3 regions of the Mycobacterium adipatum genome follow, and region 3 is predicted to be linked to each of the others. Evidence: predicted binding sites of a transcription regulator. Region 3 holds the regulator's gene; each other region holds the start of a gene.

Region 1 (5,978 bases), 2.2 Mb from region 3:
ATGCAACCTCGGTGTGGGTTATCTGGCGTCGTTCGGGCTGCCGTGGAGGCGAAGGGCCGGGTGCCAAGCTAGCGTCGGCGTGACCGGTGGGGGCCCGCCATAGCGGATACGGCATCTGATCCGGCCCTTCGTCCCGTCCTTCTAGCGTGGCACTACTGACGGGGTTGTGGAAGGGTCTGGTCGGTCCTTTCGCGTTGAGTGTGCGGGGTCTAGGCCCAGCGGGCTGCCTCGTAGGTGGCGTGGTCGCGGACGAGTGCATGGGCGATGCGGTTGGCGCGATGGGCCAACGCGCAGGCGACGATGCCGCCGGGCTTGCCGCGATCTTTGAGCCCCTGGGCGTAGTTCTTGGCGGCCGGCTCGTTGAGCCACAGGCCGATGCCTAGGTCGATCAGGGCGCGGCGCAGTGCGACGCTGCCTTCGCGGCTGATACCGCCGTCGCGGCGCTTGTGGGCGGATTCGTATTGCATGGGGGACAACCCCGACGCACGGTAGATCTGCTGGGGTCCCGGCCAGCGTTTCGGATCACCCAGAGCGGCAGCGTAATTGGATGCCCGCACCACTGCCCAGCCTGGCACCGAGGTCAACGTTGCATATGGGCTGCGCGGTAACAGTGATCCCAGCGCGGTCTCCGCGGACTGAATCTGGTCGTCAAGATCGCCCAGCAACACCAGATCGGCGGCCAGTATCCGACGCGCGATCACGGCGTCGCGGGTCGGCAAGGCGTCATGGGCCGCAGCGACCAAGCGCTCGGCGACGGGGCGGCGCAGTTGCAGGTCGCGGGTCGCGGCGAAGCGGATCAACCGGTTGACCCCGAGCCCGGCCAGGCGTGCCGGGTCGGTGAACTCGGCGGCCATCAGCCGGCCGATCTTGGTGGCCAGCACGTCGGGCAGAGCCAGGGTCAGCCCGGGAAAGGCCCGGTCGAGCTGGCCGAGCAGCTGATTCTTCGTCGCGGTACGCGTGGCGACCCGCCGGCTCCGATGCACTGCCCAGGCGCTGATCTCACCGATCACGACATCGCGATCGGTGACCGGACGCCCGTAGCCGGCCAGCACCAGCTCGGTGATCGCTTCCAGGTCGATGACATCGGTCTTGATCCGGCGCCGTCCCTGCACGCGGCGCTGCTCAGCGACCTGAGCGGGGTTGAGTTCCAACACTTCCCACCCATCGGGCCATTGATGGTCGAGCACCGGTCGGTGATAGTGGCCGGCCGCCTCCACGCCCACCTTGACCTGCACCGCGGCAGGTGCGACAGCCATCGCGCGAGCCGCCGCGGCGGTCAGGCCCGATCCGGTCATCGCGAATTCCGACGGCGCGAGCAGCCGATGGCGAGCCGCGTCGGTCACCGAAAGCACAGCTGAGGTCTTGCCGACATCGACGGCAACGACGATCGTGGACGACGTGACTGGCGCTACATGCACAGACACAACAACACCTCCGGGGTGTGTCAGGAGGTCCGCGTGCGTCAACACACGGACCCCGAAAAGGAATCAGTTACAGATCCCTTCCTGACACCTCCGGAGGCATTTGAGAAGGACTAACTCGATCTATATCAGCTGGTCATCAGGATCGACGGGTTCGCCGACTGCCACCCCCGCAGCTTCGGTGCAGAACTGTCACCGATCTCCTGATACATAACCCCTTGCGCGGCACGGTTTGGCGGCGTTGTATCGAACATACGTTCGAAACATAGAGCTTCCGGTATGCACCCGTGGAGCAGTTGACCGCGACGGATGTCGCTACAGAGAGAGGTTCGGCGGCCCTGGGGCTTTCCGAGCCGTGTTGCCCATTCGGACTGTTGTTGCCTGCCCGTGTGCACCTCTGTGAAAGCCGGTATCCACTGTGGACGCCACCCATCTCGATACGTTTGTTGATGCGTTGATCGATGACCTCACCCCTGCCGCCGCGCGGGAGGGGGATCGCACCCTGTTCCATCTGCTGGACGCTCCCCGCCGCGGTGTTGACGATCAGGCGGTGGTGGCGGTGCTGGCCGCCGCGGTCACCCTGCGCAATCTGGCCGATCATGTCATCGCTTCGGCGGTCGCGGCCGCGGAACGGGCCGGGATGCCCGCCCGGCGGCACCTACGCACGGGGGCCGATCTGCTCACCGCCCTAGGCGTGGCCCCGGGTGCGGCCTATCGAGCGGCCCGGGTGGGGCGGGCCGCGGCCGCTCTGCCGGCGCTCACCCGGGCTCAGCGACTCGGTGGGATCGGGATCGAATTCGCCGACGCCGTCGGCAAGGGCGTCAGCCACATCGAATCCCGGGTGGCGTTGGCCGATGACGAGCGCGCCGCAGTGATCACCACCCTGATGGTTCAGAGCACCCCGTCGGGGGTGGACAAGAAGGCCCGCGGGATCGCCATCGCCAAAGCCACGACCCAACCGGTCGACAACACGGTGCCGGTGGCGGAGAACACCGACCTCAACGACATGAACGTGGCGCAAACCGGTGACGGGCGGGTGGCGGCCACCCTGGACCTCGACATCCTCACCGGCGAAGAACTGCTCGCCGCCCTCGACCCGCTATGCCGACCCGTCCCGCTGCCCGACGGATCCCCGGACCCCCGCCCAGCCGGGCGGCGCCGCGCCGACGCCTTCGGGCAGATACTGCGCACCTACCTATCCAGCTCGGGGCGCCCGACGAGCGGTGGGGTCCTCCCGCACGTCACCCTCATCCGCCCCACCACAGCCGGTGTGGACTGCCTCGGGTTCGGCGGGCCCATCACCACCTCGACCGCCGAGCTGATCGTCTGCGACAGCACCCTGACCGCGGTGACCGTCGACCACTCGGGCGCACCCCTGGATGTCGGGCGCAGCGAACGACTCTTCACCCCCGCGATCCGCAAAGGCCTAGCGGTCCGCGACGGCGGCTGCGCACACCCCGGCTGCGGGCGACCGGTGTCCTGGTGCGACGCCCACCACATCACCCCCTGGGAACACGGCGGCACCACCAGCCTCGACAACGGCGTCCTGCTCTGCCGGCTGCACCACACCGCCATCCACCACGGCGGCTGGCAGGTCTACCTCGGCCCCGACCGCCACCCCTGGTTCATCCCACCCCATGCCCCGGGCACACCCGAACCCGAGCATCTGCGATCACACGCCCGACGCACCATGACCTACCTACCCACCGCCGCATAACCACACCTGCACCGCACCTTGACAACTGGACAGAGAAAACCGCCCGCACAGCGGGTCCGGCGGCACAACACCCCGCCGGACCCGCCACCACGGATCGCGCCCCTACGCCGCAGGGTGAAAACTAGGCCGCCGCTTGCCGCGGGGTGACTAGGCCGCCGCTTTGTCTGCCTTCTTGGTGTCGGACTTCTTGGTCTCGGACTTCTTGGTCTCGGACTTCTTCTCAGTGTCCGGCTTCTTGGCCTCCGAGGTCTCGGACTTCGTCGCGTCGGCCTCGGCGTCGGCGGCGCCCGATGTGGTGGGCGCCGGCTTCTTCTTGGGCGTGAGTGCATTCGTGATGTCACGCACCACGTTCATCAAGGGGTTCTTCTTGACCGTGGGCTTCTTCACCGCCGGGGCCTCGTCCTCGCCCTCGGGTGCAGTCTCGGCCGGGGTCTCCGCGGGGGTCTCCACGGCAGGCTCTGCGGCAGGCTCTGCGTCAGGCTCTGCGGCAGTGGGAGCTTCGTCGTCGGCGGCTGCCTCCGAGGTCTGCTCGGCCTCTTCGGTGTCCGGCGCCGCGTGCTTGGGCGCCAGCCCGGAGTCCTCGGGGATCGCTGCGCTCGGGTTGGCGGCGTGCTTGCCGGTCGGGACGTCACCCTCAGGATCCACCGACAGCGTGACCAGCTTGGCGTCGGGGTCCGGCAGATCGCCCGCCGCGGCCGCGAGGGTGCGCGCCGCATTGGGTGCCTGCCGACTCGACTGGCCGGTGAGGCCGGCCGCCAGGTTGTCCAATCCGGCCTGCAGACCCGCGGTGAGTCCCCCGAGATTCAGTCCCTTGGTGAGGGTTTGGATCAGCTTGCCCAGGTTCTCCAGGACGTTGGGCGGCGCCGCGGTCGGCTTGCCGCTGATGAACTCCTTGTGGAATCCGTTCACCAGTGAGGTCATGACGTCGTTGAGGGCGCGCCCCCAGTTGACGTCCGGGAAGGACATGAACGGCGTGGCCGTGTCCGGATCGTCCAGGGTGCGGGTGTAGGTACCGTCCGGGTTGCGCACCACATCGGTGTAGCCGAGGTTGACCAGACTGGTGAGGGCGGGCGCCAGAGCATTGGCCAGCCGGATGGGCAGGGTGCCCAGCGTTCCGAAGCTCACCATGTTCAGCAGATCACCGGCCAGGTACAGCGGTTCCAGCAGTGGCAGCGTCTTGGTGGCCAGGGTCAGGTAGACGTTGACATCCAGCGGGCTGCCGAGATCGAGTGCTCCGCTGACGGTTTCCCCGACCTCCTCGAGGATCTGGTCCAGCGCACTGTCCAATTCCACGCCGCGCAGAATGTAGGACGCCCCGATGGTGCCGGCCAGCAGGTTGTTGAACAACGTGAACGGATTGGGCCAGGCCGCGAAATCCGAATACGGCTGGTACTGGACGGTCGCATCGACCTTGATCGGGACGAGGTTCGCCGCACCGAGCTCGATTCCGGTGCCCAGCACCGGGATTCCGGTGCCGGCGTTGGTGGCCTTCACATCTGGGGTGATCATGTCGATACCGAGCAGATCGAACAGCGGGTAGAACCGGGCAAGCATGCCACCGTTGGCCCGGCCGACATTGTTGGCCAGGATCATCGGCAGCAAGGTCAGGCTGCCGAGTGGACCCCCGCCGTTGGCACCGACCCGAGGCTGGTTGCCGAGGTCGGCGAGCGCCTGCTGGTACGCCGAACCGGCCGCCATCGCGCCGAACCCGTACCCGATCACGATCGGGATGCGGACATCGATGACGTTGAGGTCCGGCAGATTGATGTCCTCGACACCCTGCAGCACCGCGGAGATCAGCGGGCCGAGCAGCGGGATGTTCCCGACCGCGTCACCTGCCAGATCGAGCACCGCGTCCAACAGGTTCTCGACGCCGACCTCCAGGTAGGGGGTCTGGTTGATGGCGTCGGCCACGGCATTGGCTGTGCCGGGCGTCCACCCCAGGTCGAGCCCGGCCAGCATCTTGAGCAGCAGGAACGGCTCACCCGGGGTGATGATGTTGACACCGGGGATGTCCAGGCCGGCCAGGTTCAGCGGATCCGACAGGTCAAGTCCGACCAGCCCCAGCACCGCCGACAAGGTGATGTTGCCCTGGGCATCCGTGATGTTCAGCAGGTCGAGGATGTTGATCAGCAGCGGGGTGACCAACCCGCCCAGGATCGGTGTGAGCACCGACCCCAGATCGATCGGGATGGCACCCAGTATGTCGTCGAGAAACGCCGTCGGTATCTGACTGAGCAGGTTCTCGATGTTCAGGCCGAAACCGCCGGCCAGGTTGACGCCGGCCAGCGCCCGCTCGTAGGCGGCAATGAATTCCTGGAAGGTGTTGTACGCGGTCTGCCCCGAGCCCGCGGTGACATCGGGCAGGGTGCCGGGTGGACCGAACGGGCTGACCGAGGCGCTCAGGTCGACCGGCTGCTCGACCACCCGCAGGTAGTGCTGCTCCGGGCGAGGCAACGGGGTCGGCGCTGCCGCACCGACGGTCAGCGCTGTCGCGGTCGCCGTCGCCGCCGTGACGACAGCCAGCCTCCTGGTGTGCTCCGCCACGTTCCGGTGTTTTCCAGCCATCAGCCCCACGCCTCCCCCGCCTGCCCCGTGCAGTTCCCTGCCGAAACTTAACATTCAAGATCGCGGGGCTGGGGCGTTTGGTCGGTAATCGCCGAATGGCTAGGTCAGGGCTGGCGCATGACGGCTCGCAGCACCCGGTCCCTCACGCGCACAGGCAGGTTCGTCATCAACGCGATCTGCAGGCGCGGCCCGGCCCCGACAACGTAGCGGGCGCGCGGACGTTTCGCGGTCAGTGCCGCCCGCACCACGTCGGATACCTTTTCCGGTGCCAC
Region 2 (5,978 bases), 2.8 Mb from region 3:
TGGAGGATTTCGGGAAGGCGATGTGTTCGCGGGTGCCGACGCTGGTGAGATACCGGTACAGGTGCTGATATCCGCTGGCGATGACGTGCTGGCCGTTGTCGGGCACGTCGCCCGGGCCATTGCTGACGGCCTCGGCGCGCATGGCGTGGGTTCGACCGCCCAGGCTGCCGCGGCGCTCCAGCAGAGTCACCGTGCGCCCGGCTTCGGCCAGCCAGACCGCCGAGGCCAGCCCGGCCAGTCCGCCACCGATGACCACGAAGCGGCGCGCGTCGTCTCCCATTCGACGACCATAACTTACATTTTGTTAGTTACAAGAGAATAGTGCGGTCCGCGACCGGCGACCGGCCCTTGGCCGCCCGCTCGGCGGCCGCCAGCAGGCCGTCGCGGAACCGCGGATCCGCGATGGCGGCCAGCGCCTCGCCCCGCTCGCGCACCGTGAGACCTTCCAGTTCGGCGGTGCCGTGTTCGGTGACGATGACATCGACGTGATGGCGCGGCGTGGTGATCACCGCGCCGGGTCCGAACCACGGCACGATCCGCGAACGCAATTCGCCATCCTTGGTATAGGTCGACGGCAGGCAGATCAGCGAGCGGTCGGACAGCTCCAGCCCGGCGCCGGCGACGAAGTCCTCGGCTCCGCCGATCCCGCTGAACTGGCCGCCGTCGATGGTGTCGGCAACCACCTGACCGTGGATGTCGATGGCCAGCGCGCCGTTGATGGTGACCATGCGCTCGTTGTCGGCGATCACGTGCGGGGCGTTGACCACCTCGACCGGCAGGAAGGCCACCTCTCGGTTGTCATCGAGCCACTCGTAGAGCTCGGCCGACCCGAACGCGAAGGTGGTCACGCTGACACCGTGGAACTGGCCTTTGTGCGCGTTGGCGATCTTGCCCGCCCGGTGCAGGCGCATGCAGCCGTCGGTGAACATCTCGCTGTGTAAGCCGAAGTCGCCACCCTCGCCCTCGGCGAGCAGGGTGGCGATCTGGTTGGGGATCGAGCCGATACCGGTCTGCAGGGTCACCCCGGAAGGCATATAGGCCACCGCGTTCTCGGCGATCGCCCGGTCGACATCGCTGGGCGGCGCCTCCCCACCGGGCAGTGCGAGCGGCGCCTCCGAAGACCGCACCAAGATGTCGATCTCGTCGACGTGCAGGGCGTGACGGTGCTCGCCCAGACCGTAAGTTCGGGGGAACGCATCGGAGGCCTCGACGATCAGCAACCGGTCGGGATCCGCTCCGGCACGACGCAATTCGTCGACGGTGCCACCGGCATGCAGGGCCAGCGAGCACCAGCCGTCGGCGTCGGGGGCCGCGGTGACCGTCGCCATGACCCGCGGCGACTGCCGCCGCAGCAGGGGTCCGAATCGCCGGAAGTCCGCAGGCACGAAATCGACATCGGCCCCGCCATCGCGCAGCGCCCGGTCCAGCGGACCGTAGAAGCCGGACAGATAGTGCACGCCCGGACGATTGAACAGTTCGGTGAGCACCGCGAGCAGGGCACCGTAGACCCGCAGATCCGTCCAGTCGTCACGCTCGCCCAGCGCCCGCAGGAAGGCCGGCGGCTGGCCGGGGCCCAGCGGAATTCCCAATGTGTCGGTCGCCTGCAGCCGCGCGGCGGCCTGCTCGGCGGTGAGCTCGGTCGGCATACGCGCGACGCTACGCGATCATCGTGAGAGGGTGTCGTTCATGGCAAGCGATGAAGCGGACGTCCTGATTATCGGTGCCGGGTTGTCCGGTCTGATCGCGGCCCGCACGGTGCTGGCGGCCGGGTTCACACCGCTGATCCTGGAGGCGGACACCCGCGTCGGCGGACGCATCCTCACCGAGGATCTGGCCGGTCTTCCGATGGAATTGGGCGCGCAGTGGATCGGCGATACGCATCACCGCATGTTCGCGTTGGCCGCAGAACTCGGGGTCGAGACATATCAGCAGTACGACGAGGGTGAGACGTCCTACGAGCTTGCCGGCACAGGAGTTCTGCGCGGCAACGATTTTCACGACCGATTCGGCGATGAACTGGCAGAGCTGGAGACGGTGCTACGGCGTCTGGACGAGCTGTCCGCCGAGGTATCACCGGCGACTCCATGGACCGCACCGCACGCCGCCGAGTGGGACGCCATCACCGCGGGCGCCTGGTACGACGCACAGGGTCTGTCACCGGTCGCGCGCACGCTGCTGGAGATCTGCACCGTCGGGATCCTCGCCGTGCCGACGGTCGAAGTCTCCTTCCTGCATCTGCTGTTCACCATCCAGACCTGCGGGGTGACCGCCGAATTGTTCGCCGAGTCCGAGGGTGGCGCGCAGACCACCCGGTTCGTCGGCGGGACCGCCGAGATACCCCAGCGGCTGGCGGCGCTGGTCACCGACCACCTGGTGTTCGACGCCCCGGTGCAACTGATCGAGCACGGCACCGATTCCGTGACGGTGCACTGCCGGGGCGGGCGCACCGCGCGCGGGCGCCGCGTGATCGTGGCGCTGTCACCGATGCTGGCGGGGCGCATCATGTACGACCCGCCACTGTCCGGGTATCGCGATCAACTGACTCAGCGAATGCCGAATTCAGCCGCCATGAAGGCGTTCTTCGTATACGACGAACCCTTCTGGCGGACAGAAGGACTCAACGGGCAGCTGATCTCCGATATCGGGCCCGCCCGGATGTCGAATGACACCTGTGTCCCGGGTGACGGGCATGGTGTGATCCTGCTCTTCCTTGAGGGCGAGCAGGCCCGCACGCACACCCACTGGTCAGAAGCCGAGCGCCGCGAGGCGCTGACCACCGAACTGGTGCGGCATTTCGGCGATCGGGCGGCAAAGCCGCTGCACTACATCGACGGGGAGTGGGGCAACCGGCAGTGGACCCGAGGCTGTTACAACGCCAACTGCGGCCCGCTGGTGTGGACCACTTACGGACCCGCGCTGGCCGAACCGATCGGCCTCATCCACTGGGCGTCCACCGACACCGCGACACAGTGGAGTGCCTATATGGAGGGTGCCGTCGAGTCCGGTGAACGCGCCGCCGCCGAAGTCATCGCGGCGCTCACCTGAGTGTCGGCCGCGCGGTTCACTGTTCAGTTGTCAAGGTGCCGTGTGAGATTCGGTTATGCGGCGGTGGGTAGGTCGGTCATGGTGCGTCGGGCGTGGGAGCGCAGATGTGCCGGTTGTGGGCCGGCCGGGTCGTGGGGTGGGATGAACCAGGGGTGGCGATCCGGGCCGAGGTAGACCTGCCAGCCGCCGTGGTGGATCGCGCTGTGGTGCAGTCGGCACAGCAGCACCCCGTTGTCGCTGCTGGTGTGCCCGCCGTTGCTCCAGGGTTGGATGTGGTGGGCGTCGCACCACGACACCGGGCGCCCGCACCCTGGATGCGCACAGCCACCGTCGCGGACGGCCAGGCCTTTGCGGATCAGCGGCGTGAACAATCGTTCGGCGCGCCCCACGTCCAGCGGTGCGCCGGCCCCATCGACGAACACCGAGGTCAGGGTGCTGTCGCAGGTGATGAGCTCAGCGGTGCGCGTGCTGACCGGCCCGGTGAACCCCAGGCAGTCCACACCCACCGGGGTGGGCCTGATGAGGGTGACGTGCGGGAGCACCCCGCCGCTCATCGGGCGCTGCGAGTGTGACAGGTGGGTGCGCAACAGCTGCCCGAACGCGTCCGCGCGGCGCCGCCCAGTCGGGCGGGGGTCCGGGGACCCGTCCGGCAGCGGCACCGGCCGGCACAACGGATCCAAGGCGGCGAGCAGTTCTTCCCCGGTGAGTATGTCGAGGTCCAGGCTGGCCGAGACCCGCCCGTCCTCGGTCTGCACCACGGTCATCTCGTTGAGATCGCTGTTCTCGGCGACCGGCACCACCCCGTCGTCGGGTGGCTGAGATTGGGCTTTGCCGATGGCGATCTCGCGGGCCTTCGTATCGACACCGGAGGGGGTCGTCTGGATCATCAACGTCGTCACCACCGCAGCCCGGTCCTCATCGGACAACGACACCCGGTTGTGGATGTGGGTGACCCCTTTGCCGACCGCGTCGGCGAACTCGATTCCGACCCCACCGAGGCGCTGGGCCCGAGTCAACGCCGGCAGCATGTGCGCCGCCCGCCCCACCCGTGCGGCCCGGTGCGCCGCACCGGGCGCCACCCCCAGACTGGTCAACAGATCAGCGCCCGTGCGCAGGTGTTTCCGTGCCGGTACGCCCACACGTTCGGCGGCCGCGACCGCCTGGGCGATGACATGGTCGACCAAATTGCGGGCCACCACCGCAGCGGCCAGCACCGCCAGCAGTGCCTGTTCATCGACGATCCGGCGCGGGCAGTCCAGCAGATGAAACAGAGTGCGATCCTCATCCCGCGCAGGCACCGGGGTGAGGTCATCGATCAGCGCGTCAATGAACGTGTCGAGATCAGTGGCGTCCATAGGGATACCGGCTTTCACAGAAGGTGCCCACGGGGCACGATCAGTCACAACGGTCCACACAGCCCCCAAGGGGCCATCGAACCTCGCGGCGACCGAAGTCGCGGTCTGTGCTCACCGAGTGGCGATGGGAGCAACGTCGCATTCGAACTTGTGTTCGATGCTACGCCTGTCGCCTCACTCGCGCAAGTGGATCTACCAGGACATCAGACACGGTTTCGGGGGTTCAGCCGGACACTACAAGGCGACGGAAAGCGTCGCCAAACCGCGGAGAGTGACATTTGGTTTGTAGACCGGATCCGCATTCAACCGCGCCTTCGGGAACCGTGCGGTCAGCTTGGCCAGCGCCAGCCGGGCCTCGAGCCGGGCCAGCGGGGCACCCAGGCAGAAGTGCGGACCGAGCCCGAAGGACAGATGCCGTGCCGACTCGCGGTCGAGTCGGAACTCTCCCGCCCGGTCATACATGGCGGGATCACGCTGAGCAGCCGCCAACAGCAGCAGCATGGTGTCACCCCGGGGGATGTCGATGGCACCGATGCGCAGGTCCGCCCCGGCGATGCGCATGACCAACTGCACCGGCGGGTCGAAACGCAGCGTCTCCTCGACGATTGACGCGGCCAGACTCGGATCGGCGGCCAAGGCCGCCCAGTGCGCCGGGGTCCGCAACATCTCCTGGGCGGCGTTGGCGATCAGGTTGACCGTCGTCTCGTGCCCGGCGATGAGCAGCAGGTTGCAGGTCGCCACGATCTCGTCCGCCGTCAGCTGATCACCGTCCTCCTCGGCGGCGATCAGCGCCGAGATCAGATCCTCCTCGGGCTCCGCGCGCCGCCGCTCGACGAGTTCGCCGAGGTACTCGCGCAGCCAGGCACCGGCCTGTAGCCGCACGTCGGCCTGCGGATCGGGCGCACCGGTGATCGACATGATCGGGTCCAGCGCCTGGGCCACCAGCGCAGCGGCGCTGCTGAACCGGGGTTCGTCGCGGACCGGAACCCCGAGCAGTCGGCAGATGACCGCCACCGGCAGCGGATAGGCCAGATCGGCGATCAGGTCCGCCGAGCCCACCTCGGCCATCGCGTCGAGCAGGCGGTCGACCATGGCGTCGATCTCGGGTTCCAGCGCACGTACCACCCGCGGCGCGAACGCCTGCTGCGCGAGCTTGCGCAGCCGGGTGTGATCCGGCGGGTCCAGGAACAGAAATCCCGGGGTGTTGCCACGCGGCGGCATCGCGCCTGATGCCAAATGTTGTTGCACAACAGAGGATTTCATACTGTCGCTGCACGACTGCGGGTGGCGCAGCACCGCATCGCAATCGGCGAAGCTGGAGAACACCGTCATGCGCGATTCCGGCATGGACAGTGGTCCGAGCCGGCGGATCCGCGCGAACAGTGGGTAGGGGTCCGCCCGGTTCGCCGGGTCGAGCAGCTGCATCAGCAGCAGCCGCGCGTCCGTGGCGCCGTCGCTCGTCATCGGCTCATGCTCCCAACATCTACGACGCCGCCGAGCTGCCGTAATAGCGACCCAGGACCTCGGTTTGCAGCTCGTCGAAGCGGCCGTCGAGGATCGACTGACGAATCCGGTCCA
Region 3 (5,978 bases):
TACCCACGACTCGGTGATCCCGGTCAGCCACGCATGGCTCGCACATGCCGCGATGCCGGGCTCGACGCTGGAGATCTTCGAGGGATCCGGGCATTTCCCCTTTCACGACGACCCTGACCGTTTCGTCGACGTGGTGCAGCACTTCATCGACACCACGATTCCCGCGGAGTACGACCACGAACTGCTGCGCGGCCTGCTGCGCACCGGTATGAGCGAACGCGCGATCACCGGTTCGCTGAACACCAGGGTCGCCGTGCTCGACGCGATGGGCGCCGACGAGCGCAGCGCCACCTGACTACCATCGGGGTATGGCCGTCGATGTTGCAGTCCTGCGAGTGTTCACCGATGCACGGGGCGAGTTCGGCAATCCCCTCGGCGTGATCGATGCGGCGACCGTGGATCCGGCCGACCGCCAACGCGTGGCCACCGAATTGGGTTACAGCGAAACGGTGTTCGTCGATCTTCCGGAGCCGGGAGCGGCGAGCGCACACATGCGGATCTTCACTCCGGTCGCCGAACTACCGTTCGCCGGGCACCCGACGGTGGGCACCGCGTGGTGGCTCAAGCAGCGCGGCACACCGGTGCGGACGCTGCACGTCCCGGCGGGTCTGGTGCAGGTGGAGTATCTGCCGGAAGCCGACGGCGAGTGGACCGTGATCAGCGCCCGATCGGACTGGGCACCCGATATGGCCATCTACCACCTGGAGTCGGTCGAGCAGGTGCTGGCCGCCGACACCGCCGATTACACCGACGACGTCGAGCATTACCTCTGGGCGTGGACGGACGAGTGCCGGGGCGCTCTGCGGTCCCGGATGTTTGCGCCGCACCTCGGCATCGCCGAGGACGAGGCGACCGGCGCGGCGGCGGTACGGATGACCGACCACCTGAGCCGAGATCTGCTCATCACCCAAGGCAGAGGCTCCGAGATTCGTACGTGGTGGGACCCGGCGGGTTGGGTCAAGATCGCGGGCCGGGTGGTAGCCGACGCCGGCGTCCGACTGGATTGAATCAGCCGGAGGTGGAGACACGGTGGGCGCGCAGCGCCTCGATCTCCCGTTCGAAATCGTCGGCCGAGGTGAAGGACCGGTACACCGAGGCGAACCTCAGATAGGCGACCTCATCGAGATCGCGGAGCGGGCCGAGGATCGCGAGTCCCACGTCGTGGCTCGCAATCTCGGGCGAACCCGCGGCCCGCACGGCGTCCTCGACCTGTTGTGCCAACAGGTTGAGCGCATCATCGTCGACCTGTCGGCCCTGGCATGCCCGGCGCACACCCTTGATGACCTTCTCCCTGCTGAACGGTTCGGTCACCCCGCTGCGCTTGACGACCGCGAGCACCGCGGTCTCGACCGTGGTGAATCGACGGCCGCATTCCGGGCAGGACCGGCGACGCCTGATGGCCTGACCCTCATCGGTTTCCCGGGAGTCGACGACACGTGAGTCCGGGTGACGACAGAACGGACAGTGCATCACCGCTCCTTCGCCGCACCGCAGATCGACCAGTTCGAATGTCGTCGAGCCTACCTGGGTACCGCAGAGCACGCGTCAGCCGATCGGTGCGATGAGCGTCTGCCCGGCCTGCACCGTGCCTGTTTCGAGCTTGTTGAGCTCGCGGATGCGCTCGACGATCTGGCCCGCGGGCGCATCCGGGGCCACCCGGTGGGCGATGTGCTGCAGCGTCTCACCGTCCTGCACGTACACCACCGACAGGCGGGTGGGCAGCTGGACGGGCTCTTCGGTGGGACCGCCCAGCTGGGCGACGAGCCCGAGCCACAGGGTGATTGCGCCGGCCAGCAGGGCCAGCAGCACCGTGGCGGCCGGTGTGATCGGCCGGCGCCGGTGCGAGGCGCGGGACATCAGCACCCCGCTGCCGCGGTGGCCCAGGGGTGCACCACCGGGGCGGCGCGAGGATGGGACACGACGCCGGCGCACGACGACGTCGCGGGGCAGGGGCCACACCTCGGCGGCCATTGCGGGCCGCGGCGACCGAGCCGGGGCGTACGCACTGTGCCGAGTGTCCGGGCGAGCTTCGAGAATCGTCATCTGAGCGCCTCTCCGAGTAGGGGTCTTTCGCTTCTGTGTTCGAATGCTAGTCGATCATGTGTTCGATGAATAGAACATGTGATCGAACTGTTGCGAAACGATAGACCGGGGCACCGACAAGTGGACGCGTCCCGCGCGGCCACCCGCCGGGCCGAGGGCGAACACGACACGCCTCGAACACATGTTTGATTATCTGTGCGGTGGCGACTACATTCGGGCACATGAGCGACAGCACCGAAACCCCTGAGGCACGCTCCAGCCTGACCGAGCGTCAGCGCACCATCCTGGAGGTCATCCGCACCTCCGTGACCAGTCGCGGGTATCCGCCGAGCATCCGTGAGATCGGCGACGCCGTCGGCCTGACCTCCACCTCGTCGGTGGCGCACCAGCTACGCACCCTGGAACGCAAGGGTTACCTCCGCAGGGACCCGAACCGGCCCCGCGCCGTGGACGTGCGCGGTTCCGACGATGTGGTGACCCCCATCGTGACCACCGATGTGGCCGGGTCGGACGCGCTCCCCGAACCGACATTCGTGCCGGTGCTCGGCCGGATCGCCGCGGGTGGCCCCATCCTGGCCGAAGAGGCCGTCGAAGAGGTCTTCCCGCTCCCCCGCGAGCTGGTCGGCGAGGGTTCGCTGTTCCTGCTGAAGGTGGTCGGCGAATCCATGATCGACGCCGCGATCTGCGACGGCGACTGGGTGGTCATCCGCCAGCAGAACGTCGCCGAGAACGGCGATATCGTCGCGGCCATGATCGACGGCGAGGCGACCGTGAAGACCTTCAAGCGAACCCGCGGTCAGGTGTGGCTGATGCCGCACAACCCGGCGTTCGAACCGATCGACGGTAACGACGCGGTGGTGCTCGGCAAGGTCGTCACCGTGATCCGCAAGATCTGACGGACCCTCAGTCCGCCCGGACGAATCCGTTCGTCCGGGCGAATTCCTCACTGGCGAACCAGATCTCGGCCTCGGTGTCGCGGTAGCCCGGGCTCCCCGGAGCCCAGTACAAACCGGTCTTGGTGTCCGCCTTGATCGGGTAGCCCTCCGGCGCCCGGTAGCGGTCACCGGTGGCCAGCCGCATCGAGGTCCATCCGGCGTCCTCGGGCTCGTCGTCCTGTATCGCGGCGTGACGCCCACTCGGGAAATCCGGTTCGTACGCGGTCTGCGGCGGCGCGATCACCGCGGTGGGTGACTCGATCCGCGTCGGCGCGGTGTCCACGGCGTCCGGGTCGTCGTCGAAACTCAGCACCGCATCCTGCTCGGCGTCGAGCTCTTCGAGATCGTCGGCGTCGACATCGCGCTCCGCGGCGGGTTCGCCGTCGTGGTCGTCGGCGTCGTATCCGTCGCCGTCGTATCCGTCGCCGTCGTACTCGTCGCTGTCGTACTCGTCGGCGTAGTCGTCACCGCTGTAGTCGTCACCGTCCTCGGTGCCGGATTCGGCCGGCGGCGCCGACGCCCACGGGCTCTGCGGGGTGTAGGGAGCCGGTTCCGGGCGGCTGGGGTACCCGGATTCGTAGCGGTCCCCGTATCCGCCGCTGTAGCCGCGTTCGTAGGGATCCTCACCGTCGTGGTGACCGTCGTCGAAGTGGCCGTCACCGAAGTGGTCACCGTCGCGGGGACGGCGGTTACGCAGGACCGCGACGCCGATCAGCGCGAGCACACCGAGCAGCGGGATCAGGCCGAGCAGCCACCACCAGGAGAACCAGCTGGCGCCCTTGCCGGAATCGCCGTCGGCCTGCGGCCCGTCCGCCGGGGCCTGCGGCGCGTCCGCGCCCGGCACCTCGAGTCCGGCGAGCTGAGACTGCAGACCGGCGGGCTCGGTGCTGAACTTCTTGGCCGCCCGGTCCCACGAGATCGAACCACCGTTGAACTGCTGGCTGACGATATCGCCGTTCTCGGTCTGGTCGGCCTTCGGCGCCCCGAGCTCACCGGTGGCGCCACCCAGCTTCTGCCATGCGGCGTTCATCGCGCCACGCACGATGACGGCGCCGAAATCGGGTGTCCAGAAGATGACGGGCTGGTCCTCCGCGGCGAACTCGACCACCCGACTCTGCGGGGTCAGTCCGCCATCGGCCTCGCTGGTGGTGGGGAACCCCAGATCGCCGGTCGGCCCGCCGACACTCTCGTACTTGGCCAGCACCTGTCCGGTGACCACGTTGGCGCCGGTGTCGGGGCTGTAGAAGATCTTGCCGCCGGCGTAGTTCTGCCCCACGCCGTCGGCGCCGATCGCGTACTGCGCGCCCTCCTCGGCGCCCAGCGGCCCGAGTGCGCCGCCGGCGGCACGGCGGGCGGCGGCGATGGCAGAGGTGGCGTCCGAGGGGACCTCGATGGCCCCGAGCTGACCTGCCAGCTCAGGCGGCACCGTGGTGAAGGCCTTGGTCTTGCGGTTCCACGAGATCTCACCGCCGGTGAACTTCTGGGTGACGACATCGCCATTGGTGGTCTCATCCTCGCTGGGTACGCCGAGCGCTCCGGCCGAACCCCCGAGCGCATCCCAGGCCTGGTTGATGGCGCCGCGCACGACCCGCGCACCGGTGTCCGGCGTCCAGAAGATGACCGGCTTGTCCGGCGCGCTGAAGGTGGAGTTGCGACTGTTGGCCGCCCGGCCGGGGCCCTCGTCGATGGTCGGGAAGCCCAGGTCACTGTCGGCAGGACCGCCGAGCGACTCGTACTTCTCCAGGATCGCGCCGGAGACGATATGCGCGCCGGTATCGGGGGTGAAGAAGATCTTGCCCGAGGCAAAGTTCTGCCCGAAACCGTCACCGGCCGGGTAGACGCCACCGTCCTTGGGGCCCAGCGGACCGGTCTCACCGCCGCCGGTCTCCCAGGCCGCGGTGATCGCCGCGTCGGCATCACTTTCCGGCGTGGCGACGGCCGGCGGCGCCATCAACACCGACGCGAACAATCCGGCGCTCACGAGCCCTACCGCAAGCCGCCCGGCAATCCTGCTAAGCCGGGATCGCTGCCTGGTCATCGGTCCTCCCCGAAGTCGTGCAAAACCACACGAAAGTATCGCGTTCGTCAACTTTGCGTCAGCCGACCACGAAGTCGTGGGATATCGCCACCTGCGCGTTATGCGTGTCGGACCTTCACACCCCCAGGCCGCGGCCGATGATCTCCTTCATGATCTCGGTGGTTCCGCCGTAGATCGTCTGGATCCTGGAGTCCAGGAATGCCCGCGCGATCGGGTATTCACGCATGTAGCCGTAGCCGCCGTGCAACTGCAGGCAGCGGTCCACCAAACGCACCTGCGCCTCGGTGCTGTACCACTTGGCCATCGCCGCCTGATCGACGGTGAGCTTGCGGTCCAGGTGCAACCGGATGAACTCGTCGACCATGATGCGGATCGCGGTCGCCTCGGTGGCCAGTTCGGCCAGCACGAACCGGTTGTTCTGGAAGCTGCCGATCGGCTTGCCGAACGCCTTGCGCTCCTTGGTGTACTGCAGGGTCTGCTCGAGCGCGGACTCCATCGCCGCGGCGGCCATCACGGCGATGCTGATGCGTTCCTGGGGCAGGTTCTGCATCAGATAGAGGAAGCCCATGCCCTCCTGGCCGAGCAGGTTCTCCACCGGAACCTGCACATCGGTGAAGGACAGTTCGGCGGTGTCCTGGGCATCGAGGCCGATCTTGTCGAGGTGGCGTCCCCGCTCGAAGCCCGCCATCCCGCGCTCGACCACCAGCAGGGAGAAGCCCTGCGCGCCCTTCTCCGGGTCGGTGCAGGCCACCACGATCACCAGATCGGCGTGAATGCCGTTGGTGATGAACGTCTTGGACCCGTTGAGGATGTAGTGGTCGCCGTCGCGGACGGCGCGGGTCTTGATGCCCTGCAGATCGCTGCCGGTACCGGGTTCGGTCATTGCGATCGCCGTGATCACTTCGCCGCTGCAGAATCCGGGCAGCCAGCGCCGCTTCTGCTCCTCGGTGGCCAGTTCGATC

What was found. Region 3 encodes LexA, which represses DNA repair genes until DNA is damaged. Its sites were predicted from a motif close to CGAACANNTGTTCG; they were not measured.
Region 1: the regulator LexA is predicted to act here: its motif matches at 1,669-1,682, upstream of A7U43_RS01520 (HNH endonuclease signature motif containing protein).
Region 2: the regulator LexA is predicted to act here: its motif matches at 4,544-4,557, upstream of A7U43_RS05140 (HNH endonuclease signature motif containing protein).

The regions. Positions count from the first base shown of each region.
Region 1 covers NZ_CP015596.1:335,386-341,363, forward strand. The annotation lists gene A7U43_RS01515 (IS110 family RNA-guided transposase) at 210-1,424, opposite strand; gene A7U43_RS01520 (HNH endonuclease signature motif containing protein) at 1,840-3,138, shown strand; gene A7U43_RS01525 (hypothetical protein) at 3,286-5,685, opposite strand; gene A7U43_RS01530 (SDR family NAD(P)-dependent oxidoreductase) at 5,811-5,978, opposite strand, start outside.
Region 2 covers NZ_CP015596.1:1,106,810-1,112,787, reverse strand. The annotation lists gene hpnE (hydroxysqualene dehydroxylase HpnE) at 1-280, opposite strand, end outside; gene A7U43_RS05150 (acetyl-CoA hydrolase/transferase family protein) at 309-1,646, opposite strand; gene A7U43_RS05145 (flavin monoamine oxidase family protein) at 1,687-3,045, shown strand; gene A7U43_RS05140 (HNH endonuclease signature motif containing protein) at 3,099-4,400, opposite strand; gene A7U43_RS05135 (cytochrome P450) at 4,635-5,864, opposite strand; gene tgt (tRNA guanosine(34) transglycosylase Tgt) at 5,884-5,978, opposite strand, start outside.
Region 3 covers NZ_CP015596.1:3,947,932-3,953,909, forward strand. The annotation lists gene A7U43_RS18730 (alpha/beta fold hydrolase) at 1-295, shown strand, start outside; gene A7U43_RS18735 (PhzF family phenazine biosynthesis protein) at 309-1,007, shown strand; gene nrdR (transcriptional regulator NrdR) at 1,009-1,470, opposite strand; gene A7U43_RS18745 (LysM peptidoglycan-binding domain-containing protein) at 1,546-2,043, opposite strand; gene lexA (transcriptional repressor LexA) at 2,265-2,939, shown strand; gene A7U43_RS18755 (LGFP repeat-containing protein) at 2,947-5,016, opposite strand; gene A7U43_RS18760 (acyl-CoA dehydrogenase family protein) at 5,132-5,978, opposite strand, start outside.